Regions from separate parts of the Paenarthrobacter sp. NPDC090522 genome, predicted to be linked through region 1. Evidence: riboswitches for the same ligand, from Rfam matches in the RefSeq annotation. Region 1 holds a riboswitch; each other region holds the start of a gene.

Region 1 (7,625 bases):
AGACCCGCGAGGAACTCTCCGCGGTCCTGGAGGACGCGGGGTTCCCGGGCAAGGGACTCGGCTTCGTGTACCACCTTATGCATGCGGAAATCAGCCGGATCCTGGTCAGCGGCAAACCTATCCGCTCGGCCGGGGGTGCCCTCAAGCAGACGTACGCGCTGTTCGGGGAACGGGTACCCGAGCCTGGACCTGACGCTTTGGACGCCGATGAACGGGACCAGGCTTTGGGCCAGTTGGCCTTGCGGTACTTCACCAGCCGTGGACCGGCCACGGTCAAGGATTGCTCGGCGTGGTCCGGCCTGACCATGAAGGACGTGAAGCGTGGGCTCGAGGTAGCCGCCGACGTCGCCCCTGGGGCCTTGGCCTCGCTTCCGCTCGACGGGCTGGACTTCCACCTGGCAGCGGATGATGTTGCCGGGTTGGAGCGGACCGGGGCCGCCCGGGAGGTCGGCTCAGATCCGGACGCCGCACTCCCCCGCGTTGACCTCATCCAGTGCTACGACGAGTACGTCATGGGCTACTCGCAGTCCCGGCACTACCTCGGCGGGGTGGCACCCTACTTCCCGGAAAACGGCGGCCCCATGCACGTAGTCCTGCTGGATGGCAGGCTGGCCGGCTGGTGGCGCCACGCATTCGCCGGTGGAACCTGTGAACTCGATGTCCGCCTGAACCAGCCCGCCACGCCCGCCGTCCAGCGGGCACTGGAAGCCGAAGTGGACCGTTATGGCAGGTTCCTGGGCATGGAAGCCAGGCTGGCCTGACGGCAATGCCTGTTGGACAGCTTGCCCGGTGCCCGGCTCAGGCGAAGAAGGACTCCCGCAACTGCGCCGAGAGTTGCCCGATCTCAGTGAGGAAGCCGTCGTGGCCGATGGGAGCCTCGATCACATGCACCGGAACGTCACCCGGCAACGCGTCGGCGAGTTCCTTGGACTGGGCCGGAAAATAGAGCCGGTCCGTGTCCACGGCGGCAATAAAGAACTCGGCAGTCGTGCGGCCCAGGGCCTCCTGCAAAGTACCCCGTCCTCGCGTGACGTCGTGGCTCATCAGGGCCTCGGTGATGGCGATGTAGCTGTTGGCGTCAAAGCGCCGCACCAGCTTGGTGCCTTGGTGGTCGAGGTAGCTTTCCACCTGGTACCGGCCGCGCTTCCCCAGGATGGCTGCGGCGAGCGGGGTTTCCTGGTGCTGCGGTTCGCGGCCGAAACGGACATCCAATTCCAAGGCGGAGCGGTAGGTGATGTGGGCGATCCTCCGGGCCAGGGCGAGGCCGGCCTCCGGCGCGGCACCCTGGTAGTAGTCGCCGTCGTTGAAGTTGGGGTCCTGGCGGATGGCGAGCGTCTGCGACTGCGCGAAGGCGATTTGTTCTGCGGTGCTGTAGGCACCCACGGACACCACCGCACAGCGCTTGACCCGCTCCGGGAAAGTCACAGCCCATTCGAGCGCACGGGCACCTCCCATGGAACCGCCCAGTACGGAGTGCCAGGCGCGGATTCCCAAGGCATCGGCCAGACGGGACTCAGCCTCGGTGGTGTCACGGAGGGTGACCAGCGGGAACCGGGAACCCCACGGTTTTCCGTCCGGAGCCGCTGACGACGGCCCGGTGCTGCCGTTACAACCACCCACGATGTTGATCGAAATGACGAAGAACCTGTCGGTATCGATCGTGGCACCTGGCCCTACCAGTTGCTCCCACCATCCGTCTTCATCGGTGGCGCCGCGGGCGACGTGGGTACTACCGGTCAGGGCATGCTCCACCAGCACGGCGTTTGAGGCATCGGCGTTCAGCTGGCCCCATGTTTCGTAGGCCAACACCACATCGGGAAGGAAGCCGCCGGCTTCGAGTTCCAGCGGGCCCACGTGGGCGTACTTGAGGGTTCCGTCTGCTTCCTCGGATGTGGGAAGGGCTGTAGCAGTAATGGTCATTCCTTTGACACCTAACCTCGCGCTTGCCCACCGCCTTTCATGCGGCAGGCCAGGTCTTCACCCGGGGCACCCCACCGCGGAGGAGGGTTGCCGGCCAGCAAGCCGGGGCTGTCACTGGCACTCATGACCTAATACGTAAGAGTCTAGGAAGAACACAGCCGTTCTGGCGAAGAATGTGACAGCTGTGTGACGGTTTGGAGCATCTTCGTTCATGAACGAGCACCCGGCAGCGCCGCCCGGCGAATAATCGTCGGCCGGGTGGCGCCACCGTATTTCACGGCAGATCCGGCGTCAGGCGCCCTTGGCCGCGCGGAATCCCGCCTCAAGGTCGGCGATGATGTCATCTGCGTGCTCAATGCCCACCGCGAGACGGACCAGTCCCGGAGTAACGCCGGCTACAGCCTGCTGCTCTACGGTCAACTGGCTGTGGGTGGTGGAGGCCGGGTGGATCACCAGGGACCGGACATCGCCGATGTTGGCCACGTGCGAGTGCAGCTCCAAGGCGTCCACGAACCGCTTGCCCGCCTCCACGCCGCCCTTGATGGTGAACGCGACAACGGCACCGGTACCGCGGGGGCCGTACTTGCGCCCACGCTCAAACCAGGGGCTGGACGGCAGCCCCGCGAAGGCGACGGATTCGACGTCGTCATGGGCTTCCAGCCATTCGGCCACTGTGGTGGCGTTCGCGACGTGACGCTCCACGCGCAGGCTCAGGGTTTCCAGGCCTTGGGCGATGAGGAACGCGTTGAACGGAGAAACCGCGGAGCCAAGGTCGCGCAGCAACTGGACGCGGGCCTTGAGGATGTAGGAAAGGTTGGCCCCGAGCGCGCCGTCCTTGCCGAGGTCGCGGGCATAGACCAGGCCGTTGTAGCTGGGATCCGGGGTGTTGAAATTTGGGAAGCGCTCCGGGTCCTTGCCGAAGTCGAAGTTTCCGGAGTCCACAATGACGCCGGCAATCGCCGCACCGTGGCCACCCAGGTATTTGGTGGCCGAGTGGACCACGATGTCGGCGCCCCATTCGATGGGACGGATCAGGTACGGGGTGGACAGCGTGTTGTCCACGATCAGGGGGACGCCCGCTTCGTGGGCAACCTTGGCAATGCCCTCAATGTCCAGGACGTCCTGGCGCGGGTTGGAGACAACCTCGCCGAAGAACAGCTTGGTGTTCGGCTGCACGGCGTTGCGCCACTGCTCGAGGTTGTCCGGGTCCTCGACGAAGGTCACGGAGATCCCGAACTTCTTCAGGGTGTGGGCCAGCAGGTTGTAGGTTCCGCCGTAGAGGCTGGGGCTGGCCACCACGTGGTCGCCGGCTTCGGCGACGTTGAGGATCGCGAAGGTTTCCGCGGCCTGCCCGGAGCTGAGGAGCAGGGCGCCCAGGCCACCCTCGAGGCTGGCTATCCGCTGCTCCACGGCATCCTGGGTGGGGTTGCCGATACGGGTGTAGATCGGGGCAAGCTCGGCCAGGGCGAAGCGGTTGGCGGCACTCTCGGCGCTCGGGAACACAAAGGACGTGGTCTGGTAAATCGGAAGCGAGCGGGCACCGGTGGCGGAATCGGGTTCCTGGCCTGCGTGGATTTGGCGGGTTTCGAAAGACCATCCTTGGGACATTGCGTTCTCCTCTTCGTGGCGCATGGGTTCGGTGGATTGTGAATGCTTCGAACTGCGGCCAGTCTAGGAAGGCCCCGCGACAATGCACAGGTTTGTGACGAAGACAGTATTTTTCGGTCTTCGGGCGTCATTCCGGCGTCCCGCCATGAGGCCCGGCACCGCCCTCCAATAACATCCCACCTTGGTTAGGCTTGACTTAGCTGAGACCCGAATCACAAAGTGCCAAGATGAAGCCATGCGCATGGATCACGTCTCTTACGCTTGTGAACGAGATGGCCTTCTGGCCACGACAGAACGAATTTCCGCGGCATTGGGAGTGGACGCAGTCCGGGGCGGAGTGCACCCGCGCTTCGGTACCCGGAACATGATCATTCCCCTTGCGGACAACAAATACCTTGAAGTGGTGGAGGTCCTCGACCACCCCGCTTCGGATAAGGCACCCTTCGGCCAGGCAGTCCGGGCACGCTCGGCAGCCGGCGGCGGTTGGATGGGCTGGTGCGTCGCCGTTGACGACCTCGCTCCGTTCGAAGAACGCCTTGGCCGTTCCGCAGTTCCCGGCAACCGCAAGTTCCCCGACGGCCGGGAACTCGTTTGGCAGCAGATCGGCATCCTCGGCTTGATCGCCGATCCCCAGGTGCCGTACCTGCTCAAGTGGGAAGGCGATCCCGGCCTGCATCCCTCCAAGGTCTATGAAAGTGACGTCAAGATGTCCAGCCTGACCATTGCGGGCTCGGCGGAACGTGTCACCGAATGGCTGGGCGAGCCCGTGGAAAAGCCGCTCGAGGACGTCGCTGTCCAGTGGATGGCTCCGCACGGCACGCCCGGGATCATGTCCGTGACCTTCGAAACCACCTCGGGCGCCGTCACCATCTGACGCCCCTGCAAGAAACTTCGGCCGCTATCAGCGGGTGCCAATGGCGTCACCTGCGGATGGCGGCCGAATACCTTTAACTCCCAACTGGGTCGCACTTGTGCGCGTTTAGAGCGCTCAAAACGCGCACAAATGCGACCCAGTTGGGGCCTGCTAGCCGAGGCCTACTGCCTTGCCGAACAGGCTGAAGCCAACGAATGCCACAATGTCCAACAGGGCGTGCGCTATCACCAGTGGCATGACCCGTTTGGTCCTGGTGTAGAGCCAGGCGAACACCAAGCCCATCACCACGTTTCCGATGAAGGGCCCGAAACCTTGGTACAGGTGGTAGCTTCCGCGCAGGACAGCACTGACGAGGATCGCCAGCGGCGTGCTCCAGCCGAACTTTCCGAACCGGTCCAGCAGGTAGCCCACCACGATCACTTCTTCAACGATCGCGTGGCGTATGGCCGAGAGGATGAGCACCGGGACGGTCCACCAGTAGGCGTCCAATCCACTGGGCAGGATTGCCGTGGTGATGCCCAGCGCCCGCCCCACTGCGTACAGGCCCAAGGACGGTATGCCGATCGCGGCGGCGAGGCCCAGGCCCTGGAGAGAGTCCTTGCCGGGCCGGGCGAAGTTGAAGCCAAGGCGGGCGAACGCCGACCCACCTGCTGATCCTCCGGTGACGTGCAGGGACAGGAAATAGAACACCAGGACTACCGGTACCAGCGCGAACAGGATGTCCAGCAACTGGTACGTGAGGTCGAAGTATTCGCGCGTGCTTTGGGACCTGTTGAGGGTGGACGTAGCCTCCGACAAGGGGGCGCGGGTCAGCTTGTCCAGGAGTTGCACCACCGAATAGACGGCGGACTGGCCCAGGGAGAGGCCCAGCACAATGAGGACTTCTGCGCGCAGGCGACGGCGGGAGGCTAGGAGCATGTTCCTATCTTGCCCGTAGTTCCTGCCACTTTGCCGGGAAGGCCAGCCCTATGCTTGGTGGGATGAGCGCCCCCGGCAGAATCTTCATGATCAGGCATGGCCAGTCCGCTGCCAATGCCGACACCTCCATCTACAACCGCGTGCCCGACTACAGGATCCCTCTGACGGCAAAGGGCGTGGAAGAGGCCCGGATCGCCGGAGAGCAGCTTCGCCGCAAGCTCGACGGAGAGCAGGTCTGCGTTTACGTTTCCCCCTACCTGCGCGCCTACCAGACCCTGGAAGCACTGAACCTTGGTCCGCTGGTGGAACGCGTCATCGAGGAACCCCGGCTCCGGGAACAGGACTGGGCCAATTTCCAGATCGCCGGGGACATTGAGGACCAAAAGGAACTCCGCAACCTGTACGGCCACTTCTTCTACCGGTTCCGGGAGGGCGAGTCCGGCTCGGATGTCTACGACCGCGTCTCGTCCTTCATGGAAACCCTGTACCGGCATTGGGAGAAACCAACGTACGCGCCCAACACGCTGCTGGTGACGCACGGGTTGACCATGCGGCTCTTCTGCATGCGCTGGTTCCACTGGACCGTCGAGTACTTCGAATCCTTGAACAACCCCGGGAACGCTGAACTGCGGACCCTGGTCAGGACAGACGACGAGCTGTACGTCCTTGATGAACCCTTCAGCCAGTGGGTGCCACGGAACGTGGACGACTCCGTGCTGGACGCTCCCCCGATGCTGTTCTGACGCCTACGCCGTGACCCCCGCCGGAGCCACGATCACTTCCGTGCCCTTGGATTCAAAGGCGGCCCTGTGCTCCGGCGAGATCCCGGCATCGGTAATGAGGTGCCGGAATTCGTAGCCGGCCATCGCGGCGAACGAGCGGCGGCCTACCTTCGAGGAATCGGCAACCACGTAGGACTCGGTGGCCCGCCGCGCCATGACGGTGTTCACCATGGCCTCGCCTTCATCGGTGATGGTGGGGCCAAGGTCGGGGTCCACGCCGTTGACGCCGATGAACGCAATGTCCAGCGCCACCTTCTGCATGATGACGTCCGTGTAGGGGCCCACGAGTTCGTAGGAACGGGGATTCAGGATGCCACCGGTGACCATGATCTTGATGTTCGGACGCACGGCCAACTGCGAGGCGATGTTGATGGCGTTGGTGACCACCGTGAGCGTGGGCCGGTTGGAGGGTGCGTTCAGGTCCTCACGGGTGGACAGCAACTGGGCAAGAGCCGTGTTGGTGGTCCCGCCGCTGAGGCCGATCACCGCTCCGGGGCGGATCAGCGCGGACGCCGCCAAGGCAATGTCCTGTTTGGCCTCTGCATGGTCGTCACGGTTGTAACGGCCGGGGAGATCGTAGGCCACCGATCCAGTGGTGGCGCCACCGCGGGTCCGGCTGAGCAGGCGCTGCTTGGCAAGGCTGTCCAGGTCGCGCCTGGCCGTTGCCGGAGACACGCCAAGCCGCGTCACGATGTCCTCGACTTCCACGTGGCCGGATTCGGCCAGGAGGTCCAGGATGGCGGTCAGCCGATCGGTGCGGGTCATGACAAGCCTTTCGCGTCGGTCCAGCTATTTCGCTTTGGCGAACAGCGTCAGCATACGTGCAGATTCCAGCACCAGGGCGTCCCGGCCGGCCTTGAGGTACTTCCGGGAATCCACCACTGCAGGGTAGGCATCGAGGTACTCACGGACGGCGCGGGTGAAGAACCCGTTCAAATGTGTGGATACGTTGATCTTAGTCATACCCGCCCCGATCGCAGCTACGAGCATCTCGTCTGTGACGCCGGAGGAACCGTGAAGGACCAGCGGTTTTCCCACCGCGGATTTCAGCCGGGTGATGAGGTGCAGGTCCAGTTCGGCACTCCGCTCGGTCATGGCATGTGACGACCCGACGGCGACAGCGAGCGCGTCCACGCCGGTTGCTTCCGTGAAGGCAGCAGCTTCCCCCGGGTCCGTCCGGACGCCCGGCGCGTGTGCCCCGTCCTTGCCGCCGACCTTGCCGAGTTCGGCTTCCACGTAGACGCCCCGGTCGTGGGCGTAGCGGGCTACCCGCCGCGTGACTTCCACGTTCCAGTCGTAGGGCAAGTGGGCGCCGTCGTACATGACGGAGCCGAAGCCGAGGTCCACTGCAGCGAGTGCGAGGTCTTCGGACTCGGCGTGGTCCAGGTGGACGGCGACCGGAACGTTGGCGTCCCGGGCAATCGCCAGGGTGGCCAGGCCGATCGGTTCGAGCCCCCCGTGGTAATTGGCACAGTTCTCGGAGATCTGCAGGATCAGGGGCACGCCGGCGGCTTCGGCTCCGG
Region 2 (7,625 bases), on a different contig from region 1:
TCTTCATTTACACCACGGTGGTCAATTCGATCGAGCGCCCGGACGGACTCAAGATTGCTGCCCTGTTCATCCTGGGCATCATGGTGGTGAGCTTCATTTCCCGGATCCGCCGCGCCTTCGAGTTGCGGGCCACCCATATCAAAATGGACGAGAAGGCCCTCGAGTTCACCGCGAACAACAGTGATGGTCCCGTCCGGATCATTGCCCACGAGCCCAAGCACCTCAGCGCGGACCGGTACCAGGAGAAGCTGGAACACGCCCAGCAGGCCAACCACCTGCCCAAGGACTGCGGCGCACTTTTCATCGAGATCATCGTGGACGACAGCTCGGACTTCGAGCAGGAACTCCAGGTAGTGGGCAAGGAACGCCACGGCTTCAAGATCCTGGAAGTCCACAGCAACAACGTGCCCAATACCTTGGCTGCCGTACTCCTCCACATCCGGGACGTCACGGGCTTCATGCCGCACATCTACTTCCGCTGGACGGAGGGCAACCCGATCTCCAACCTCAGCAAGTTCCTCTTCTTCGGCGAGGGCGAGATCGCACCGGTCACCCGGGAAGTGCTGAGGGAAGCCGAGCCGGACATCACCCGCCGCCCCTGGGTCCACGTGGGCTAAGCCCCCAGTCCTACCTGCTGGCCGCGGGCACCAGGACCCAGAGCACCTCCACCGTCTCATCCGTGGGGTTGATCCAGGTGTGGGGCTCGCGGCCCGGGAAGGAAAGGGTATCCCCCTCTTCGAGGTCATATTCCTCGTTGGTCAGGATCAGCTTGATCCTGCCTTTGACGACGTGCAGCACGTCAACATCGCAGTCCACGGCATAGAGTTCGTTTTCGCCACGCCCCCGCGGCTCGATGGTTGCCTGCAGGATCTGGAGCCTGCGCTCGGAACGCGCCGTCAGCAGCCGCTCCACAATGCCCTGGCCACCCAGGGAAATGCGCGGTCCATCGTCGCGTCGCGTCAGATGCGTTTCGGGCGCTGCGAACAAGTCGCCAACAGACACGGACAGCACCTGGCACAGCGTCACCAGGGAGGCCACTGACGGTGAGGTGAGGTCCCGCTCCACCCTGCTGAGGAAGCCTTTGGTCAGTCCCGTCGCGTCTGCAACCTGCTCGATGGTGAGCCGCTGCGCCTGCCGGGCTGCACGGATTCTGGAACCGATGGCAACGGGAACATTGCTGGGTTCAACGGGTAGAGCCTTCATTCACAAAACCTTTCAGGCCCGTCCGGGAGGCCCTGTCATTGGAGCCAATAGTAGCCGGACAGCCACGGCAAAGACCCAGAATCCGCGGAACCATGACCAAACCACCTTGACTGTTACTCCCATCACAACATATCCTCATAGGCAACAAGTGTTGTCTGTGAGGCACACAACACACGTCCAACTCCGTTCGTCAGCACAGAGACTTCGACGCCCTGCAGGAGTATCGTCGAATACCCCAACCTCCGTGCATCAGCTCCAAGGAGCCACTCATGGACTCTTCGTTCATCAACATCGCCATTGTGGTGGTGTATTTGCTTGCCATGCTGGCGTTCGGTTGGTGGGGCAAGTCCCGCACCAAGAACAACAGCGACTTCCTGGTGGCCGGTCGCCGCCTGGGACCGTTCCTCTACACCGGCACCATGGCCGCGGTTGTCCTGGGTGGCGCATCCACCGTTGGCGGCGTTGGCCTGGGCTACAAGTTCGGCATCTCCGGCATGTGGCTGGTGGTGGCCATCGGCGCCGGCGTCCTCTTGCTGAGCCTGCTGTTCGCCGGCACCATCCAGCGCCTGAAGATCTACACGGTCTCGCAGATGCTGAGCCTCCGCTATGGAAGCAAGGCCACCCAGACCTCCGGCATCGTCATGCTGGCCTACACCCTCATGCTCTGCGCAACCTCCACCGGCGCCTACGCCACCATCTTCGTGGTCCTTTTCGACTGGGAACGCTGGCTGGCCATCGCCGTGGGCGGCGCGATCGTGCTGGTTTACTCCACCATCGGTGGCATGTGGTCCATCACCCTTGCTGACCAGGTCCAGTTCATCATCAAGACCGTGGGCATCTTCCTGCTGATGCTGCCGTTCGTCATGAACGCAGCCGGCGGCCTGGACGGCATCCGCCAGCGCGTTGATGCAAGCTTCTTCCAGATCGACGGCATCGGCCTGCAGACCATCATCACGTACTTCGTGGTGTACACGCTTGGCCTCCTGATCGGCCAGGACATCTGGCAGCGCGTCTTCACGGCAAAGACCCCCACGGTTGCACGCTGGGGCGGCGCAACCGCCGGCGTCTACTGCATCCTCTACGGTGTAGCCGGCGCCCTGATCGGCCTCGCCGCACGCGTGGCCTTGCCGGACATCGACGTGGCAAACCTCGGCAAGGACGTTGTCTACGCCGAGGTGGCAACGCACATCCTGCCCATCGGCATTGGCGGCCTGGTCATGGCAGCTGCCGTTGCCGCGATGATGTCCACCGCCTCCGGCGCACTCATTGCCGCGGCCACAGTGGCCCGCGCAGACGTAGTCCCCTTCGTCGCCAGCTGGTTCGGCAAGACCATCAACACCGACGACACGGAAAACCCCGAGCACGACGTCAAGGCGAACCGCTACTGGGTCCTCGGCCTCGGCGTCCTGGCGGTCCTGATCTCCATGGCGGCCCAGGACGTGGTCGTGGCCCTCACCATCGCCTACGACATCCTGGTAGGCGGCCTCCTCGTCGCCATCCTCGGCGGCCTTGTATGGAAGCGCGGAACCGGCATCGCCGCAGCCTGGTCCATGGCCGTGGGCTCGGTCCTTACCCTGGTCCTGCTGATCCTCTTCGCAACGGGTGTGATCGAGAGCGCCGACGGCGTCTACGCGAACGATCCCATCTACTGGGGCCTCGGCGCTTCGTTCGTGACGTTCGTGGTGATCTCACTGCTCACTCCGCCCACCGATGCCGCCGTCCGCGCGGCGTGGGACAAGCGGGTTGCTGGAGCCATCTCGGATGAGCTCCCGCTGGACGCCCACCCGGTCACCAGCCACAAGGCCTGACAGGCTCGCTTCACTGCGGTAAACCAAGCAATTCACGACGGCGGCGCCACCCTTCGCGGGGTGGCGTCGCCGTTTGCGTCGTCCCCGGCATCCACAAGCACACCCACCCCCATTGCGGGGAGGCATTAGGATAGGACGCAGCTTCAAGAGATGTGGCGCCAAGCTCCGACTGGCCGCACACCAACCCCATGTTCACGGGTGGTTCGGATGAGGAAGCGGCCCGCCCCGGACCAGAGACAACCGAGCGGGCAAGAGCACTCCCACCAAGGAGCAGTCCTTGCCGTACCAGGCTGAAACCAGCACGATCCAAGATCCCGCACACCGAGCAGGCGCATCCCAAGCGGCCCTGGTCAACACCAGCCCCATCGAAAGCGCCGCCCCCGCAGTCCGGGTGATTCCCGTCGTCAACCTCGTCCAAGGCACGGTGGTCATTGCAGCGCGCGGCCGCGCCGAACGATTTCACCACCCTGATCCCCGGCTGCTGGCCGCGGCATTGGCACGTTCCGTCCGCGCCGCACGTTGGTGTTCCGCGTCGCAGACGCTGACGGTGACCGTTACCGCCGTCGGACGTGCCGCCGGGCGCGAGCGGCTCTTCAACCTGGTGCCGGCTGCCTAGGATTCGTCGCCGTCGCCGCGGAATTCTTCCTCGGCCTCATCGAGCGGCACAATGCGCTCGTCGTCGTCCGCCACCTCGCCTTCCTCTGCCCAGGCCTCGTCCACTTCCTGGTCCTCGTTGTAGTCGTAGGCCGGATCCGATTCGATGGTTGCCCGTTCCGGGTGGTGGGGATGTGATTCGGTGCTCATGCTGCAACCTCCGTCCGATGGGCCGCACCAGGCGGTCCACTGACCGATGTGCGGGGAGTGCCCCGCCCCTGTCTAACCATCTGAGCACCGCCTCAGGAAGGGGTCAAGGGAGGGCTGCCGACGGCCGCAGCGCCGCTGCAGCAGGGTACGGAATTAAGGCATGCCGAACATTCCCGCTAAGGAATACCAGCCAAAAATCCCCGGAAATAAGCGGTACAGTGGGCGGTGCAAAGGGGCCGTAACCGTCCCATCAAGCCCAGGAGAAACAGTGCAACAGCACCAGGAATCCCACGGTCCGTCGAGCCCCGCTCCGGCCCCCCACCCCGCAGACGAAGCCCCGCGAACACCCACGCAGTCGGATATCCGGCGCTGGCGGCAGTACCTGGCAGACGAACGGGCCGAGGCCGCCGTCTACCGCGAACTCGCCCAACGCCGTGACGGCGAGGAACGGCAGATCCTCCTGGCCCTGGCAGAGGCGGAAGGCCGGCACGAGGCCCACTGGCTCAAGCTGCTCGGGGAACACGCCGGCATGCCCAAGGCGGCGTCCGCACGCAGCCGGCTCCTCGGTTTCCTGGCGCGGCACTTCGGATCCGTCTTCGTCCTCGCGTTGGCCCAACGTGCTGAGGGGCGCTCCCCCTATGGCACCGACCCGTACGCCACCCCCGCCATGGTGGCCGACGAGCAAATCCACGAGGAAGTTGTCCGCGGCCTCGCAACCCGCGGCCGCAACAGGTTGTCCGGCACGTTCCGCGCAGCGGTTTTCGGCGCCAACGACGGCCTGGTCAGCAACCTTTCCCTGGTGATGGGCATGGCCGCGACGGGCGTTTCCAGTGCCGTCGTGCTGATGAGTGGCGTTGCCGGCCTGCTGGCGGGTGCGCTGTCCATGGGTGCCGGCGAGTACGTCTCCGTCCGGTCGCAACGGGAACTGCTCAACGCCACCCTTCCCACCCAGGCCACGTTGGCCGCAGCGCCGTCCTTGGACGTGGAGCACAACGAACTCGTCCTGGTGTACCTGGCGCGCGGCATGACCAGGGAAGCTGCTGAACACCGCGCCGCAGAGCGCCTGGGGCTCTTCAGCTGCGACTGCGATCCCAGCCTTTCGCTCCAGCCAGAGAAGGAAGAAGTGGCGGACGAGCACGAGACCGTCGGTTCCGCATGGGGCGCTGCCATGTCGAGTTTCTGCTTCTTCGCCTCGGGCGCCATCGTCCCCATCCTGCCATTCGTCTTCGGCATGGTCGGCTGGAACGCGCTGATCCTGGCCGGAGCGCTGGTGGGCATTGCACTTCTGGCGACGGGCGCCGTCGTCGGGCTGCTCTCCGGAACGTCCCCGCTGAGCCGTGGCCTCCGCCAGCTGGCCATCGGCTTGGGCGCCGCAGCTGCCACCTACGGACTGGGCCTCCTCTTCGGAGCGGTGATCGTCTAGGCCTCGCCGGCATGAATAGACGGGACCACCCCGGTCCCGTAATGTTGGTTCGTCCTCTGCGCTGCCTGCGTGAACGGGGCCTGAGGAATGGAGAACCGTGGACACCGAGCATGGGGAGTCGCATGCGCAAGAACCCCGCCGTGCCGGCAAGGCGCTGCGTTTGCTCCTCGGCCTGGTCATGGCGGTGGTTGCGGCTGTAGTCGCCGTCCTGGTCAGCGGTTTCCTGCACGGCGATCCACGCATTACGGCCCTGGTCCCGGGCGCCGCCCTGCCCAACGCCCAACAAGGCGGACCAGGCACGCACAACCCGGCGCGCGCCCTCAACGCTCCCCCGCCCGGGCTTGAAGAGGCCGATGCCCCGCTGGCGTCACCTCCCGCGCCGGCCTTCACGAGCGATTCATACAAGTTCCTGGCGACGAACGACGACGGCACACCGGTTGGCTATTCGCCGTGCCGGCCGCTGCACTACGTGGTCAATGACGCCTCGGCGCCCGCGGGAACGGATGGGCTGCTCCAGACTGCGTTGGCCAACGTCTCCGCCGCGACGGGCATCCAGTTCGTCAATGACGGCACCACGGACGAGCTGCCCACTGCGAAGCGGGAGCCCTACCAACCGGCGAAGTACGGCGAGCGCTGGGCACCGCTGCTGATTTCCTGGACCACGCCGGAGGCCGCACCCGCACTGGAGGACAAGGTCATTGGCACCGGTGGCAGCACCATGTATTCGCTGAACAAGGGACCCAAGAGTTACATCACGGGCAGCTTGGAACTCGATACGCCACAGATCTCCGAGCTCCTCGCCGAGGAAGGCGGCTCGGATTACGTCCTGGCCGTCATGCAGCACGAACTGAGCCATGTGACGGGGTTGGACCACGTGGATGACCCGGTGCAGTTGATGTATCCGGAGATCGGCGCACCCGATGGTTTGGCTGACGGAGACCTGACCGGCCTGCACCTGTTGGCGTCTGCCCCCTGCCGCAAGGACATCTAGGCCCGCTCTTGGCCGGAGCCGGACCATGGACTTCCCGGCGGGCGCGGTCCTATGCTGTCCCCAACGGCCGACGGCGGCGCCCCAACCGCGGTTCCGGGCCGTCGCGTCAGGGGGTTCGATGGAACCTGATGGGTCGCCACAAGGGCCAGACCCCTATCCCCCGCCGCGTCATCTCCCTCCTGCGCAAGGACCGCTGCAGCAACCCACTCCACAGATCAGGCACCGCACCGTGGCCGCGGTCTTCTTCTTTTTCGGGGTCCTGGGATTGGTCTGCGCAGGTGCCTATTTCGGCGGAGACCTGCAGCCGCTGTGGGGTTCGTCCGCCCCGCAAAGCCAGTCCCCGCGCCCGGGGGTGCTGCCGTTCGGCCAACGGGAAGACCCGGTTCCGGGGCGGGAGGAGGCCGACGCTCCCCTGGGCACGCCCGCGCCCTTGCAGCGGAGCAGTACGGCCTACAACTTCCTGGCGGTCAAGACGGACGGAACACCCGTGGCCTACTCCCCCTGCCGCCCCATCCATTACGTGGTGAACTCGACTCTGGCTCCCGCGTCCTGGCAGTCCTTGGTCGAGGAGGCTGTGCGGCAGGCCAGCCTGGCGACGGGACTCCACTTCGTTTACGACGGCCCCAGCTCGGAGCAGCCCACCAGCAACAGGGCCGGCTACCAGCCTGAGATGTACGGCGACCGCTGGGCTCCCGTCCTGATTGCCTGGACCACCCCGGAGCAGGTCCCGCGGCTCACGGGCCAGACCGTCGGGCTGGGTGGCAGTTCGTCGATCGGACTCAGTAACGGCTACAAGGCCTATGTCACCGGCACGGTGTCCCTGGATGCGCCGCAGTTCGCCGGCATCATGGGGTCCTCCCAGGGCAGGGAGATCGGCGTGGCAGTGATCATGCACGAGTTGGGACACGTCCTGGGCCTCGACCACGTGGATGATCCCCGCCAGCTCATGTACGACCAAGCCTCATGGGTGCGCCAATACGCGGCCGGCGACCTGACGGGCCTGGCCAAGCTCGGCTCCGGTCCGTGCAGCAAGGACTTCTAGCGCTCCTTTACAGGACGCCCGGCCCGTCCGGCCACGATGTCCACCGCTTCCTCCACGGTGTCCACCAGGAAGATCCGTTCAGCCATGGGCCTTCCCGCGGCCAGGCTTTGCAGCATGGGCCACGCGGGGAAGCTCCGTTCCCAGTGCTCGCGTCCCACCAGCACCATGGGCGTGACGGTTTCCGGCGCACCGTAGTAGTTCTCGCACGCGTCCTGGAAGATCTCCTGCACGGTCCCGGCCGAGCCCGGGAGGAACACGATTCCGCCGTTGCACAGTTCCAAAAGGATGGCCTCCCTGATGGCGTTCGCGAAGTACTTGGCGATGTGCGTCGCAAACAGGTTGGGTGGCTCATGA
Region 3 (7,625 bases), on a different contig from region 1:
GCGGCCACGCCCGACGCCGGGTGGACGGCTGCTGCGTCTTCCCCCAGGCCGGAAGGCGGCAATGAAGGAGAAGCCGGTAGAGGGCTTTCCACCCGGGTATCAAGTTGCTGCGACATGCTGGCCCTCCTAGGCCTTGGCTCCGCGCGCGGTGTTGATGCGCGGATCCACGAGTGGGTAGATCAGATCGACAATCAGACTGGTGACCACAAAAATGGCAGCGGCCAGGACAACCAAGGTCTGAACCACGGGGATGTCCCTGCTGTTCACCGCTGTGACAGTAAGCCGGCCGATCCCTGCGCGGGAAAACACGGTCTCACTCACCACGGCTCCGGCCAGAAGGTTGCCCACCAGGATGCCCAACATGGTCAGCGTGGGAATGGCCGCATTCCGCAGGGCATGGCCAAAGTTGATCAGTGCTTCGCTGGCTCCTTTGGCCCTGATTTGCTCGATGTATGGCTCCCCGAGTGTCTGGTGAAGGCTGCGCGTGAGCAACTGGGCGATCACCGCTGAGGTGGGTATCGCCAGAGTCAACGCCGGCAACACCAGGCTCTCAGCGCCGTCGTTGCCGATCGCAGGGAACAAACGCAACCGGAAGGAGAAGAACTGAAGCAGCAGCAGGCCGATCCAGAACGTGGGCACGGCGATTCCCAGCGGTGGGAGCGAGGAGAATACCGTGCGGATCCAGCGGTTGCGGCTGAACGCCGCAACCACTGCCAACACGCTTCCGAGCACCACAGCCAACGCGAAACCGGCGATGGCCAGCTTGATGGTTTCCGGCATCACTTCGGCCACCGTGGTCGTGGCAGGCACGCCGTTCTTGATCGAGACCCCGAAGTCCAATTGCAGGGCTTTCACCAAGGCAATGAAGTATTGCTCGTGGATTGGCCTGTCCAGTCCGTACTCGCTACGCAGCTTGGCCACGAGCGCAGGGTCCACGGCGTTCTGTTCGTCGCCGCTGGCCATGATGCTCACGGCGTCGCCGGGCAGCAAGTACAGGATCAGGAAGGACACGGTGTAAGCGGCCCAGAGAACGAACGCTCCCTGCAGTAACCGACGGCCGATGTAGCGGATCATGGGATGCCTACTTGCTCAGCCAGGCGTCGTAGAAGTCCAAGCGGCTGGACGCCTCAAACTTGAGGTCGTGGACCTTCCCGCTGGCAGAGATCGTGGTGGAGAGCTCGTACAGCGGGATGGAGTGTGCATCCTTGATCAGGGCCTCCTGGGCCTGGTCCACCAGCTTTTGGCGGGCATCCTTGTCCAGGGCCGCGGCCTGCTCGCCCAGGGTGTCATCAACGGGGAGCTTATCGCGGAGGTTGCTGCCACCGCGGGCAGTGTTGGAGGCAAAGACCGTGCGCAGGACGTCCGGGTCGCTTCGGGTCAGGTTGCCGTAGGAGAAGTCATAGGTCTTATCCGCCTGGGCAGCCGTGACATCGGCGATCGTGGTGAACTTCAACTGCAGGTCAACGCCGATTTCCTTGAGCTGCTGCTGGATGAGTTCCAGGACTTCCTTTGGTGACTGCCAGTAGGTGACCTTGAAGGAGAGCTTCTCGCCGTTCTTCTCGCGGATGCCGTCCGCTCCGGGCTTCCATCCGGCGTCGTCCAGGAGCTTTTTGGCACCGTCCGGATCGTGGGCCAGCAGCGAACTGTAGTCCTTGAAGTAGGGGGTGGTGTGGGACAGGACGCCCTTGGCAGGCTGGTCCGCCTCCGTGAGCAGCGTCTTGGTGATTTCTTCGCGGTTGATGGCCTTGGAGATGGCCTGTCGGACCGCGGTCTCCTTCAACTTGGGGTTGGACTCGTTGGAGTACAGGTTGTAGACGACTCCCGGGTTGGCCCGGGTTTCGTTCCAGAAGCCGTTGCCACTGAACAGTCCGATGTCCGCGGCCGAGATCGCTGCCGTCGCGTCAATCTGCCCGGACTGCAGGCTGCCCGTGCGGTTGCCTGCTTCCGGGATGATCTTGAACGTCACTGTGTCCAGGTACGCCTCGCCCTTGTTGCTGTTGGTGGAAGACGGCCAGTTGTAGCCTGCACGGCGTTCGAGCACGGCTTCCTTGTCCACGGTGTAGCTCTTGACGTTGAACGGACCCGAGCCGGAGAACTTTCCGGCGCAACGGTCTGCTTCGGAGAGCTTGGCCGAAGCCGGAGACAGGAGCCCCAGGGTGAACGTGGACGTTGCCTGCAGGAACTGGGCGTTGGGCTTGGAGAAGTCCACCACAACGGTCTGCGGATCCTTGACGGTGATGGCGCTGACATCGCTCAGGTAGGTGGAGCCCAGGGTTGCCTTGGCGCCGAGGGCCTTGATGGCTTCGAAGTTGGTTTTCACCGACTGGGCGTCGATGGCAGTCCCGTCCGCGTAGCTCGCGCCGGTGCGCAGGGTGAAAGTGAAGCTGGTGGCATCAGCGTTGTTCTCGAACTTCTCGGCCAGCCACGGCACGATTTCGCCGGTCTTCGGGTCCTGCGAGGTCAAGGAGGCCACGGTCTGGCGGGCAATCGCGATCGCGTCGTTGTTGCCTACCTGCTGCGGGTCGATGCAGCCACGGTCAACGGAAACAGCGAAGTTCAGGTTCCCACCCGGAACGGGCGAGGACGCGGCACTTTGCTGCGCACCGGCGTCGGCCCCTCCACCGCAAGCGGAGGCCAGGAGCGCAATGGCTCCCAGGACGCCGGCGACGGCGGCGGGTTTCTTTCCGCGGCCTGCTGGGGCCGGTTTGGGGAGTCTCATGCGACGTCTTCGCTTTCGGTGAGTTGGGTGCTGGTGAGTGAACTGCGCTGGGTCAGCGGCGCACGGAGGCCGAGGTTTTCGCGGAGGGTGCTGCCTTCGTATTCGGTGCGGTACACGCCGCGGTCCTGCAGCCTGGGAACGAGTTCATTGACGATTTCGTCCAGGCCGGAAGGAACGATCCACGGGGTGATGTTGAAGCCGTCCACCGCCCCGGTGTGGGCGTATTCGGCAAGCTTGTCGGCGACGTCATCGTAGGATCCCACCAGGCCACGGCCATTGAGGCGGGACCTGGCGGCGACGAACTGCCGGATGGACAAGCCCTTGTCCTTGGCTTCCTCACGCCACTGGGCAGCGAGCTCCTTGGCGCTCTTGCCGTGGAAGGCGTTGCCGCGGGTGGGGTTGGTGACGTCAACCACCGGGTCGATGTCCGGGAGGGGCCCGTCGGGGTCGTACCCGGCCAGGGTGCGGCCCCAGTACTGTTCCAGGTAGGCGATGGCCGTTTCCGGACCCACCTGTTGGGAGCGGACCCATTGGTGTTTCTCTTCCGCCTCGGCGGACGTGGCTCCGAGGATGAATTCCTGGCCGGGGAAGATCTTCACGTCATCGGCCGGGCGGCCTGCTTTGAGGGTACGGGCGACGATGTCTTCGCGGAATTTCTTCGCGTCCTCCAGTTCGGGGTGCGCCGAGAAGATCACGTCGGCGTTCCGCACGGCGAAGTCCCGGCCATCGGGTGAGTCGCCGGCCTGGAACAGCACCGGGTGGTGCTGGGTGGAGCGCGGGAGGCGGCCGGTGATCTCGACGTCGAAGCTTGCATCCTTGCGGTGCACGGGTGTGATGCTGTCCTCGCGGAGCCAGCGGGCGTCGTTCCGGGACCCGGCGATTGCGCCGTCGGCCCAGGAATCCCAGATCGCTTTGGCCGTCTGGACGAACGCTTCGGCACGGATATAGCGGTCCTCGTGCTTGAGGAACCCGCCGCGCCGGAAGTTGGCGCCGGTCCATGCGTTGTCCGTGGTGACGATGTTCCACGCGGCCCGGCCGTCGGACAGGAGGTCCAGGCTGGCCAGGCGGTGGGCGAGGTCTGCGGGGTCGTTGTAGGTGGTGTTCTGGGTAGCCACCAGGCCGATGTTGGTGGTGATGGCTGCCAGGGCAGCGAGGGCGGTCTGGGCGTCCGGGCGCCCTGCGACGTCAAGGTCGTGGATCTTGCCGAGGTGCTCGCGGAGGCGGAGCCCCTCGCCCAGGAAGAACGCGGTAAAGAGACCCCGTTCAGCTGTCTGGGCCACGCGGCGGAAGGATTCGAAATCGGTCTGCGAGCCGCTGGCTGCGTCCTTCCAGACCGTGGTGTGGTTGACGCCCTGGAAGAAGACGCCGAACTGGATCTGCCCGTTGCCTGCGATGCGGTGGTGCTTGGTCATGGGTGAGCTCTCTTGTGGTTTCTGTGATGAGTCGGCGTCGGTCAGGCCGCGGCAAAGCGGTTGGCCGGGCGCGGAAGCTGGAACGTTTCCCGCAGCGTGGTGCCCGGTTTGAGAGGCGTCACCAGCCCGGTCTTGTGTAGAGCCGGCAGCACTTTGTAGGCCAGTTCGGGGAGGTCGACGTCCAGGACAGCAGGCTTGAGGCGAACGCCGTCTGCCGCTGCGAACAGCGTGGTGAGCACTTCCACCAGGCCTTCGGCGCTTCCGGCGTAGCGGGCTCCACTCCGCCATTCCTCGTGGGCGTCCAATTCGGCCAAGCGCTCCTCGGCCGTCTGTCCGCGGGCGTCCAGAATGACGTCCAGCTCTACCAGTGTCCGCTGTGCGCCCGCCGCTGCTGCCGCGTGGGCCGCCTGCGGAAGCGCCTCGACAGTGGTTGCGGATGCCAAGGCAACGTCTGCCTCGACGGCGGGAATGAGGTCCGCGGGGGCAAATACCACCAACTGCCCCTGCAGGGGACGGGGGATGATGGACGGTCCCTTAACTGAGAAGCGGTTACCTTCGAAGTCGGCGTAATGCAGCTTGTCCCGGTCGAGGTAGCGGCCCGTGGACACGTCCCGGATCACGGCGTCATCTTCCCAGGAATCCCAGAGCCTGCGGCTGGCTTGGACCACATCGGCTGCCTCGGCCGCGACCTCGTTCTCTCCCAGCGGCGTGCGGCCCACGGTGCGGGCTTCCTCCAGCAGGTTCGCGGTATTCACCAACCAACCGGCCCTGCCCTGGGAGGAGTAGTCCAGGCTGGCGAGCTGGGTTGCGATGTGGAATGGCTCGGTGAAGAGCGTTCCTGCTTCCGGAACCAGGCCCAGGGAGCCCGTGAGTGGCGCTGCGAACGCGGCGCGCTGAATGGCGTCGATACGCGTTGGGATTCCTGTGCTGTCGGCATCCACGGCCCGGGTGTCCTTGAACGTGGCAAGGTGAAATCCCGCGATATCGGCGGCCTGGACAGTCTCACGGATCCGAAAGCCCCCCAACAGCGCCTGCGGATCGTGGAGCGCCTTTCGCCACGCAGCCGGGTGGGCTCCATCGCCGTCGAGCTCCAGCCCAACAACGCGTGAACGGAATTCGGGTACAGAATTTGAAGGCATGTTCTCTCTTTTCAGAGGCCGCCGCGCGGCCGGTTGACATTCACTTGCCGCAAACGCGGCCAGGTCTGTTTCCGGAGCACCCCGCCACCTAATGCCTGAGGGTTGCCGCAGCGCGAGCCGGTCCTTGGCGCGCTGACTCTTGACCTGGAACTGAATCTAGAAGCACCTCCAAGGAATGTACAAACGCCCTGACGCGGGGCGTCAACGCGGGAAACATCGCGTCAACGGGCTGCCAAGTTCGTCATTTTCCACTCCGGCCTGTACCCCCGCGTGACGATGCGTTGCGTCGCGTTGAGCCGCATGTAGCGACGCCTGACGTGTTGCTCAACGCTTTTTGGCGCGCGGTTTTCCTGCCTCCTAGCGTGGGCGGCATGACCGTCTACGAATCAGTCCTCGATGCCATCGGTGGCACTCCCCTGCTCCGTTTGAAGAAGCTCGGCGCGGGCGTCCGGCCACGCATTTACGCGAAGCTGGAGTTCCAGAACATTGGTGGCAGCGTCAAGGACCGCGCTGCACTGTCCATGATCCGCGCAGCTGAACAGGCCGGACTCTTAAAGGCTGGCGGGACGGTGGTTGAAGGAACCAGCGGTAATACCGGGATCGGGCTGAGCCTGGTGGCGGCACAACTGGGCTACCGTTCGGTGATCTTCGCTCCCGCTGCCACTGCAGCGGAAAAGGTCCGGCTGCTCCGGGCTTTCGGGGCAGAAGTGCACCTGGTGGCCGACTTCGTGCCGCGCTCACACCCGGACCATCTGGCGAACCGAGCGGCGGCCTTTGCAGCCTCAACCCCGGGTGCCTGGCTGGCACTCCAGTACGACAACCCGGCCAACCCCGACGCGCACTTTGCCGGCACAGGACCTGAAATATGGAAAGACACTGAGGGTGCGGTGACGCATTTCGTTGCGAGCGTCGGAACCGGAGGGACCATCAGCGGCACCGGCCGCTACTTGAAGGAAGCCAGCGACGGCCTGGTCCAGGTCATTGCGGCAGACCCTGAGCACTCCCGCTACGGTGGCGGCAACGGCTCACTCAAATACACCGAAGGTGCCGGTCACCCCCTTCACCCGGCCTCCGCGGAGGACATCTGGCCTGAAGCGTTCGACACCACCTTGGTGGACAAGTACTTCAGCATCAGCGATCGCGACGCCATCTTCACCGCCCGCCGTGCAGCACTCGAGGAAGGGCTGCTCATTGGCGCCACGGGAGGCACAGCCTTGGCGGCGGCTCTGGAACTTGCAGCCACCTTGGATGAAAGCCACACCATCGTTGCGGTCATCCCCGACTCGGGCAGGAACTACCTCTCCACCTATTTCGACGACGCGTGGCTCACCTCGCTCGGCTTCCTGGAACCGACGACGCCGGACGGAACCATCCGCTCGCTCCTCACCGGTGCGCCTGCCGGAGTTCATCTCCTGGCGAACGGCCTGACAGCGGCGGAGGCCGCCGTCGAACTTCACACCCGGTCGCTGGGGCCAAGCGAGCCGGCGTTCCTGGTGCTGGACCGTGGCGATAGCTTTGGAACCGTCCACCCGCGCGAAGTTGTGGGTGTAGTGACCCTGGAGTCGTTGTCCTCGGTGGATGACGCAGCTCCTGCTGCTTCGGCGGCTGTTGCTTACAGGACCGTCGCGGTCGGCGTCCCCGCCTCGGAGACGCCTGACCTGACGGAAGTAGCGGCAGTCCTGGTCGACGGTCGGATCGCCGCTACGCTGCGCTGATCCTCATCCGGTGAAACCGTGGACCTGTGGTCGTAGACGGCCCTGGCAAGGCGGGGTAACTCCACCCCGTCTGCCACGCCACGCCCCCTACCGCGATCGTCCCTGCCCGGCAGCCAAACCGGCCAGATGATGGTTCCAGACACGGGTCCCCTAAACACGGATCGCGCGTGCGCTTCGGAACAGTAGCAATCACTTTCCATGAATCTTCAGGGAGGCCATCATGGGATGTACGGAGTCCATGCTGTGAACCGGAGGCGGCCATGATCCAGGCTTTGCTCTGCAAACTGAACATCCGGCACGAATGGCACGTCGAACACGCCGACGATGGAACGGTGTACCGGCGGTGCCGTCGATGCGGCAAGGACGACGACGAACGCGGCAAAGGGATCCACGGTGATTTCGGCTCATGGGCAGGTCCCGGAGGGGCAGGCTGAAACCTCGGTCAACTGCTCAGCGGCCTCCGCAGGTGGCGGCCAAACTGACACCGTCCGCTGAGATTTCAGTCAGTCGAGTAGCGCTACGCCAAACTCAGCTACGACGGCCCGCAATTCCCCAAGGTAGCGCTGCGCTTGGTCGGTCAGCGGAATCGCGGCGTGACCGATCCAGCCGATCTCGATGCGTTCGTCAACGTCGAGCGGGA
Region 4 (7,625 bases), on a different contig from region 1:
TCCGAATAGTGCCCCCGCGCCTCTGCGAACAGCTCAGCGCTGGGCCGGGATGAGCTCATCCGGGTAATCTGCTCGGCCATCTTCATGGCCACAACCTCGGAGGGCTCGAACAGTGGGACTTCCCTGTACACGGCCACCAAGGACAGCCGCTGTTCTGTTTCGCCGTACTTCAAAGCCCGACGATGATGCAGGTCCAGGCAGAACGCACAGCCGTTGATCTGCGAACACAGGTAATTGATGAGCTCCAAGGTTCGGCGCGGGATGCCGATGCGGTCGGCTTCGTCAACCAACTGCTGGGAGTAGTGGGTGAGCGTCGCATAGAGCTCGGGTTGGTGCTTGTCCAGATAACCGGCAAGGCGCGGCGTTGTTTCCTGTTCGGGCATATTTGGAGCTTAATGCACAGGCCAGCGAGAGAGCGTCGGCGAAAACCGGGCGGGAGGTGAGAGAGCGTCCGCAGGAACGGGCGGTTAGGTGAGAGAGCGTCGGCGAGAAGGGGGGATTCGGTGAGAGAGGGTCCTAGTTGCGGGGGTCGGGGGTGTCGGCGGCGAGGCGGATGTGGTTCTCGGCCAGCCACGACGGGTTGAAGGCCTTGCTCAGGTAGTTCGTGCCGGCGTCGGGGGCTATGGCCACCACCACGGAGCCGTGCGGCGCCGCGCGGGCCACCCGCAAAGCGGCAGCCACGGTGAGCCCGGACGACGGCCCCAGGGACAGTCCTTCCTCGTCGAGGAGCCGGTGGACCACGGTGTAGACCTCGTCGTTGGGGATGCGGAGGAAGCGGTCCACGATGGAGCGGTCGAAGGCTTTGGGCCACTCCGATTGCGGCCAGGAGTTGCCCACGCCGTCAACCAGGATCTCTCCGGGGTGCCCGCCACTGTAGGCGGATCCATAGGGATCGGCGCCGACCACTTCGACGTGACCGCCCGAGCGTAGGGCCGCTGCTTGTTCCTTCAGGTAACGCCCGTTGCCGCTGATGGTCCCGCCGGTCCCGATGCCCGCAACGAAGTGTGTGATCAGCCCACCGGTTTGTTCCCAGATCTCCGGCCCGGTGGTTTGGTAATGCGCCAAAGGGTTGGCCGGATTGTCGAACTGCATGGGCCGCCACGCACCGGGGGTCTCGGCCGTGATCCGGGCGGCCACTGCCCGGGCATTTTCCGGCGATTCCGAGGGCGCGTTCCAATCAGTCAGGATCACGCGGGCGCCATAGTTGTGCAGCGCGGCGAGTTTCTCCTCGGAAATGGTGTCCCCGGTAACCACCACCACCGGATGCCCGGTCAGGTGTCCGATCAACGCAAGGCCAATCCCCGTGTTGCCGGACGTGCTTTCCACAATGGTGGCTCCGGGCCGCAGTTCACCGGATCTCTCGGCCGCCCTGACCATGCTCAGCGCGGTGCGGTCCTTGATGGACCCGCCCGGGTTCTCCGACTCAAGCTTGACGTGAATGCTGCTGCCCAGGCCCCTGCCAAGGTTCTCCAACTTCACCAATGGGGTATTTCCCACCTTGTCCAGTACGGAGGTATCGAGCCCGTCGGGCACCCCCATTGCAGCATGCACCCCGTGCCTGCGGGCTGCCGTGGTCACCATGTTCCTCCTCCTTCCGCTGGGACAACGCCAGTGTCCAGGTCACTGCGCACCTGGTCAGGCCTCTGCCCCTCCCATACCTCCGCCACTGCCTCGCGCAGCACCCGCCTCGCCCGTTCAACGAGTTCGGGCGCCGACGGCCGTTCTGCCAGCACATCGGCCAAGCGGCCGACGACGGCGGCAGTCCCCTTACCGAGCGGTTGTGCGGCTCCCGCTTCGAGCAGCAGGTATGACGCCGTCAGGGCTTCAATGGCCAGCAGTTTCTCCAAGGCGGCCAAGGACTTTTCGAGTTGCTGCAGGGCAAGTGGCGCCAGGGTCGAATGGTCTTCGACGTCGGCGGACAAGGTTGGCGCTCCAAGCGTGGCCGGAGCCGCGAGGAACTTGAGTTCGGCCAGCAGACCGGCCGCGGAGTACCACAGCAAACCGGGAAGCTCCTCCTGTGCCAGGCCGGATCCGGCGGCCGCGGCAGCCAGGTGCTTGGCCCGGATGGCACGCTGCGGCGGATACAGCTTGGCGATCCGGCGTTCGCTGGAGATCCCCACATGTGCCAAGGCCAGGCGAAGGCCTTCGAAGGACAAGGCAAGCTGCATCGGCTGGAAGTTCCCACCGGAGACCATCTGTCCGGACTCAAGGTCCACCAAGGGATTGTCGCCGCGGCCGTTCAACTCCACCTCGAGCGCCGAGCGAAGCTGCGCAACCAAGGCCCGGAACGCTCCGTGTGTTTGCGGCGCGGCCCTGAAGGACAGGGCGTCCTGCACGGAAACCTCGGGACGGACGTCTTCCAGCCACCCGCCACTCAAAAGCCGACGGACAGCGGCAGCCGATTCGCGCTGCCCGTCCACCGCCTTGGCCGCCTGGATTGCCGGCGAAAAGGGACTAAGGTTCCCGCCGCCGTCGTACCTTGCAGTGGTTTCCAGGGACAACGCCAGCCCGACGTCGGCGAGCCGGGCCAGCTGCTGCAGCCGAACCAAGGCGAGCGCCCCGGCTCCCACCGAGTAGCTGTTGGCACTGACCAGCGGGAGGGCCTCGCCGGCCGCGAGAGTGAGGGGCTGCAGGCCGGCGTCGGCGAGCGCTTTGGCGCCGGGCACCAGGGTGCCTTCGGCGTCGAAAGCTTCACCTTCACCGATGGCGACGGCGGCGACGGCGGCAAGCTGGGTCAGATCGGAAGAACCCACCGAGCCCTCGGACGGGATCGCGGGGTGCACCCCACGGTTCAGGAGTTCGGCGTAAAAGCCTGCTGTTTCGGGACGGACGCCGGAACCGCCGCGGCTGAAGCCGATGAGCCGGGCGAGGATCACTGCGCGGGCGGCGGCCCGGTCCAGGAAAGTGCCAACGCCGCTGTTGTGATACCTGACGACTTGTACTTGGTAGGCGAGTACTGACTTCTCCTCCACAGCCGTGTCACGGCCTGAGCCGAGCAACGTGTTGAGTCCGTAGACCCGCTGCCCAGACGCGGCCGTCTCTTCGACGATCTCCCGCGACCTGCCCATCAATGTCAACGCATCATGGTTGAGTTTCACGTGAAACGCCGGATCAGAGGCAACAAGGGCCAAGCGCTCAGGAGGCACAGCGGCGGTCCCGATCACCAGTTCATTGGGCAGGGGGGCCATGTCAGAAGTCCAGAAGGTTCTGGCGGAAACCACCGCTGCCGTAACTGCTCCTCAACAGCCCGCGGCGCCGAAGCTCCGGGGTGAGTTTGTCCAGCACGGAGTGGACCGTCACCGGATCCACAAACCCGGAGAAGAGGAAGCCGTCACCGCCAACCGCTTCCCCGGTCTCTTCGAGGTAATCGGCGATCTGCCCGGCAGTGCCGATGATCGAGTCTCCGGCTCCCCCGCTGCGGGCCTGCAGGATCTGGCGCAACGTGGACCCTGGAGGGGCTGCCTTGGAGAAGTGTTCCAGTGTTCCCTGGTTGCTGTTGGTGCTCAGGGTGGGGAGGGGCTCGTCGAGGTCGAACTTCTTGAAGTCGATCACCGAGAGGTAGGAGATCGAGTTGAGTTGGCTGTCGATATCCCGTTGTGTGAGCTCCCGGCGCTGCGCCCTCAGTACCTCCGCCTCTGCAGTGGACCCCACCACGGTGGGCTTGAGGACGAAAAGGACCTTGACGTCGTCGGGGTTCCTGCCCGCCTTCGCAGCCTCGGCGCGGATCGAATCCCGGTAGGCCTTCATCCCGTCCACCCCGCGGGCCAAGGCAATCGCCACATCGGCGTGTCCGCCGGCGAACGCCTTGCCACGGGGCGAAGCACCGGCCTGGACCAGGACGGGTTCCTCCGGCAGCGGCGCGGTGTTCAGCGGCCCACGGACCTTGAAGAAGTCGCCCTGGTGGTTGATCGGGTGAACCTTGGTGTGGTCCGCGAACCTGCCGGCCTCCACGTCCTCAAGCACAGCGCCAGGTTCCCAACTGCGCCACAGCCGCCTGACGACGTCGACGAACTCCTCAGCCTTCTCATACCGCAGGTCGTGCTCGATCTGTTGGTCAAGGCCATAGTTCTGGGCGGCAAGGTCGCTGCCCGAAGTGACGACATTCCACCCGAGCTGCCCCTCGGAGAAGTGCTGGAGCGTGGCGAGGAGCCGCGCCGCGGTGAAGGGCGGGTAGAAGGAGGCGCTGACGGTCGGAACAATCCCCAGGTGCTGCGTGGCCGAGAGCAGGTACGGAACCAGGGCCAGGGGGTCGTGTTTGGGCGCGAAGGATGCGTGGGCCAAGGACACCTCGGCGGTGCCGCCGTAAGTATCCGGAACGGTGAGGGAATCCTCGATGATGAACAGGTCCAGCCCGGATCGCTCGAAGGCCCTGACGGCCTCCTGGTACAGCGCGGGTTTCTTCCAGTCGTAACCCAGGCCGTAGCCGGGCGTCCCCCAGCCTTGGACTCCGAATCCGTGGCCCACGAACCATCCAAAATGAAGCATGGGCTTGAGTGTAGAACTGCTGTGTCCGTTCACCGCGACCTGATTTCATGCGAAGTTACAGGGGGTCGTACTGCGTCAATTATGCTCCCGCTGCGTCACATTTGGACCCCGTTCGGCCCGCCCCGGGGAGGCGCCGGTTACGCAACATGACGACGGCGGTGCAGTCGCCAAATGCGGCTTCCCGGCCGCGGATGTTACGTTTTTCTTGAGTAATGAGCACCAGCGTTAAGCCCTGACTTGCTGGTCGGCAACCCTCTCCCGCGGCGGGGTGCCTCAGGTGACTACTCGGCGTCTTCGAACTTCGAACTGCAAGCGTGACTGAGGAGCACCACGAATGCCTGAACCCACTGAAGAAAAACTCTCCTACCGCCTGATCACGGGTCCTGATACCCGTGACTTCTGCGAACGGATCTCCGCTGCTTTGGCCGAGGGCTACGTGCTGCACGGCAGCCCGGCGGCCACGTTCAACGGCGAAACTGTCATCGTGGCGCAGGCCGTGATCCTGCCCGCTGCGGTAGCCAGTTCGGACGCAGCTGTTGCGAGCGCCGTGGACGAGTTGGACAACTACGAGGAAGCATTCGAGGGCCACGCATGAGCTACGCAGGTGACCTGACCCCGCAGGACGCGTGGGCAAAACTTGAAGACGGCGCCATCCTGGTGGACGTGCGCACCGAGGGCGAATGGGCCCACATCGGTATTCCGGACACGAAGGCCACGGAGAACGATCCCCTGTTCATCCAGTGGAACCTCGCCGGCGGCATCCCGAACTCCCGCTTCCTGGAGGACCTGCAACAGCAGGCCCCCGAGGGCGACGGCGTGGAACTCGTTTTCATCTGCCGTTCCGGCCAGCGCTCCATCGCTGCTGCCATCGCCGCTACTCAGGCCGGCTTTACGGCCTACAACGTCCTTGAAGGCTTTGAGGGCGAACCCGACCGTTATGGCGAACGCACCGTCAACGGCTGGAAGAACCGTGGCCTGCCGACCAACCTTGGGAACGACTAAAAGTGACTTTTAATCCTGACGCCGCCGGCTGGAGCCCTGACACCCAGGCCGTCCGCGGTGGCCTTGACCGTACCAACTTCCAGGAAACCGCAGAACCGGTTTTCCTGAACTCCGGGTTCGTCTACGAATCCGCTGCCGCCGCGGAACGCGCCTTCACGGGCGAAGACGAGCGCTTCGTCTACTCCCGCTACGGCAACCCGACTGTGGCCACCTTCCAGGAACGCCTGAGACTGCTGGAAGGAACCGAGGCATGCTTCGCGACGGCGTCCGGCATGTCCGCGGTCTTCACTGCCTTGGGTGCCTTGCTGGGTGCCGGTGACCGTGTGGTTGCCGCCCGCTCACTGTTCGGCTCCTGTTTTGTGATCCTCAATGAGATCCTGCCGCGCTGGGGCGTGGAGACCGTTTTCGTTGACGGACCGGACCTGGACCAGTGGCGTGCTGCCCTGTCCGAGCCGACCACGGCCGTCTTCTTCGAGTCCCCGTCCAACCCGATGCAGGAAATCGTGGACATCCAGGCCGTCAGCGAACTGGCCCACGCCGCCGGGGCAACAGTCGTCGTCGACAATGTCTTTGCCACTCCCCTGCTGCAGCGCTGTGGCGACCTGGGCGCGGACGTGATTGTCTACTCCGGCACCAAGCACATTGACGGCCAGGGGCGCGTCATGGGCGGGGCGATCCTGGGCACCAAGGAATTCATCGATGGCCCGGTCAAGCAGCTCATGCGCCACACCGGACCCTCCCTTTCCTCGTTCAACGCGTGGGTGCTCACCAAGGGCCTCGAAACCATCGGGCTGCGCGTGAACCACAGCTCGGCTTCCGCGCTGAAGATCGCCGAGTGGCTCGAGCAGCAGCCGGCCATCAGCTGGGTCAAGTACCCGCTCCTGAAGTCGCACCCGCAGTACGAGCTCGCCACCAAGCAGATGAAGGCCGGCGGAACCGTGCTCACGTTCGAGCTCTCGCCGTCCGGTGGCCGGACGGCCAAGGAAGCAGCTTTCGCGCTCCTGGACGGGCTGAGCGTCATCGACATCTCCAACAACCTGGGCGACTCCAAGTCCCTCATCACCCACCCGGCCACCACCACGCACCGCGCCATGGGACCGGAGGGTCGCGCAGCGATCGGGTTGAGCGATGGCGTGGTCCGGTTGTCCGTCGGTCTTGAGGACGTGGACGATCTCATCCTGGATCTGGAGAAGGCCCTCAAACAGGTCTAATCTTCATGCCATGAGGCATCCATACCGCCGGGCGGGGGCTGTCATCGTCGCGGGTTCCGTGGTCTGGTTGGTGGGGATTTCACCCGTTCCGCAGGTCTACACCACACAGGATCCAGCCGAACGATTGCGGCTGCTGATGCGTGGCGAGCGAGGCTGGATCATGGGGCACCACCTGGCTGCCGCGGGAACTGCTGCCGTGCCGATGGGGTTCGCAGCCTTCGCCCGGGCGCTGCCTGGCGGAACGGCCAAGACCTTCGCGCGTGCGTCCGCTGCAGCATTGCTGGCGGGCGCACCGCTCTTTGTCTACAGCCTGTCGCGCAGGGCATCGGACCTTGAGCGTTTCGCCTACCGTCGAGGGTCCAACGCACCGTTCCTTGGGTATTCCTGGCTACACATTGCCGGGCTGGGCGCATTGGGCGCGGGCTTGCTGCGTTCGCCGGCCAAGCGCTGGGTAGGTCTCACGGCTTCGGGCGCTGCCTCGGTCTTCGGCATCATCCTCCTGACCGCCAAGGACATTCCGCCGTTCGTCTTCTACCTCACGGAGGGACTGGTGGGAGCCTTCTTGATCGCCTGGGATGACGAGGCCGGGTCAGGCCCGCCGGACCCGGCCGAGGATGGGCGCGGGATCGCGATGGGCGTCGGCTGACGCCCCGCGCACGGTCAACCTGGCGGCATGCCCGACGGCGGCCGCGAGGGCTTCCGGGGTTGGCGGGCTCTCCGGGTGGCTCTGGTGTTTGCGGTTGAACCGCGTCACAGCCTCTCTTTGCTCGTGGGCACCGTTGCCGCGCTCCAGGATATCCGCGATCCCGGCTTTGACCAGGCCCAGCTCTCCTTGATCGTCAAGGACCGGGCTCAGGTAGTCCACCAAGGCCCACACCACTTCGGCAGCCGGTTCGGGACGGAACTCCCCGAAGTCCAGCAGGTCAC

Evidence for each region. Region 1 has a riboswitch for S-adenosylmethionine ahead of ACIQT2_RS04755 (homoserine O-acetyltransferase). Riboswitches for the same ligand answer to the same signal wherever they lie in the genome.
Region 2: another riboswitch for S-adenosylmethionine. It lies ahead of ACIQT2_RS17560 (hypothetical protein); the one in region 1 lies ahead of ACIQT2_RS04755 (homoserine O-acetyltransferase).
Region 3: another riboswitch for S-adenosylmethionine. It lies ahead of ACIQT2_RS21005 (LLM class flavin-dependent oxidoreductase); the one in region 1 lies ahead of ACIQT2_RS04755 (homoserine O-acetyltransferase).
Region 4: another riboswitch for S-adenosylmethionine. It lies ahead of ACIQT2_RS07515 (DUF1737 domain-containing protein); the one in region 1 lies ahead of ACIQT2_RS04755 (homoserine O-acetyltransferase).

The regions. Positions count from the first base shown of each region.
Region 1 covers NZ_JBIVXL010000003.1:169,317-176,941, forward strand. Annotated here, with positions in the region: gene ACIQT2_RS04750 (winged helix DNA-binding domain-containing protein) at 1-761, shown strand, start outside; gene ACIQT2_RS04755 (homoserine O-acetyltransferase) at 799-1,920, opposite strand; SAM riboswitch class IV at 1,935-2,049, opposite strand; gene ACIQT2_RS04760 (bifunctional o-acetylhomoserine/o-acetylserine sulfhydrylase) at 2,212-3,552, opposite strand; gene ACIQT2_RS04765 (VOC family protein) at 3,764-4,402, shown strand; gene ACIQT2_RS04770 (CPBP family intramembrane glutamic endopeptidase) at 4,553-5,320, opposite strand; gene ACIQT2_RS04775 (histidine phosphatase family protein) at 5,383-6,063, shown strand; gene ACIQT2_RS04780 (DeoR/GlpR family DNA-binding transcription regulator) at 6,067-6,867, opposite strand; gene ACIQT2_RS04785 (class II fructose-bisphosphate aldolase) at 6,892-7,625, opposite strand, start outside.
Region 2 covers NZ_JBIVXL010000014.1:91,285-98,909, reverse strand. Annotated here, with positions in the region: gene ACIQT2_RS17575 (APC family permease) at 1-617, shown strand, start outside; gene ACIQT2_RS17570 (helix-turn-helix domain-containing protein) at 628-1,203, opposite strand; gene ACIQT2_RS17565 (sodium:solute symporter) at 1,473-3,011, shown strand; SAM riboswitch class IV at 3,153-3,272, shown strand; gene ACIQT2_RS17560 (hypothetical protein) at 3,289-3,627, shown strand; gene ACIQT2_RS17555 (hypothetical protein) at 3,624-3,815, opposite strand; gene ACIQT2_RS17550 (VIT1/CCC1 transporter family protein) at 4,084-5,238, shown strand; gene ACIQT2_RS17545 (peptidase M10A and M12B matrixin and adamalysin) at 5,393-6,229, shown strand; gene ACIQT2_RS17540 (matrixin family metalloprotease) at 6,459-7,271, shown strand; gene ACIQT2_RS17535 (LOG family protein) at 7,268-7,625, opposite strand, start outside.
Region 3 covers NZ_JBIVXL010000022.1:42,203-49,827, forward strand. Annotated here, with positions in the region: gene ACIQT2_RS20985 (ABC transporter permease) at 1-116, opposite strand, end outside; gene ACIQT2_RS20990 (ABC transporter permease) at 127-1,074, opposite strand; gene ACIQT2_RS20995 (ABC transporter substrate-binding protein) at 1,082-2,719, opposite strand; gene ACIQT2_RS21000 (NtaA/DmoA family FMN-dependent monooxygenase) at 2,716-4,131, opposite strand; gene ACIQT2_RS21005 (LLM class flavin-dependent oxidoreductase) at 4,173-5,270, opposite strand; SAM riboswitch class IV at 5,306-5,415, opposite strand; gene ACIQT2_RS21010 (PLP-dependent cysteine synthase family protein) at 5,642-6,985, shown strand; gene ACIQT2_RS21015 (hypothetical protein) at 7,246-7,419, shown strand; gene ACIQT2_RS21020 (LysR family transcriptional regulator) at 7,489-7,625, opposite strand, start outside.
Region 4 covers NZ_JBIVXL010000005.1:42,832-50,456, reverse strand. Annotated here, with positions in the region: gene ACIQT2_RS07535 (carboxymuconolactone decarboxylase family protein) at 1-383, opposite strand, end outside; gene ACIQT2_RS07530 (PLP-dependent cysteine synthase family protein) at 517-1,581, opposite strand; gene ACIQT2_RS07525 (aromatic amino acid ammonia-lyase) at 1,575-3,188, opposite strand; gene ACIQT2_RS07520 (NtaA/DmoA family FMN-dependent monooxygenase) at 3,190-4,518, opposite strand; SAM riboswitch class IV at 4,694-4,806, shown strand; gene ACIQT2_RS07515 (DUF1737 domain-containing protein) at 4,820-5,080, shown strand; gene ACIQT2_RS07510 (rhodanese-like domain-containing protein) at 5,077-5,487, shown strand; gene ACIQT2_RS07505 (O-succinylhomoserine sulfhydrylase) at 5,490-6,698, shown strand; gene ACIQT2_RS07500 (hypothetical protein) at 6,709-7,344, shown strand; gene ACIQT2_RS07495 (glutamate--cysteine ligase) at 7,288-7,625, opposite strand, start outside.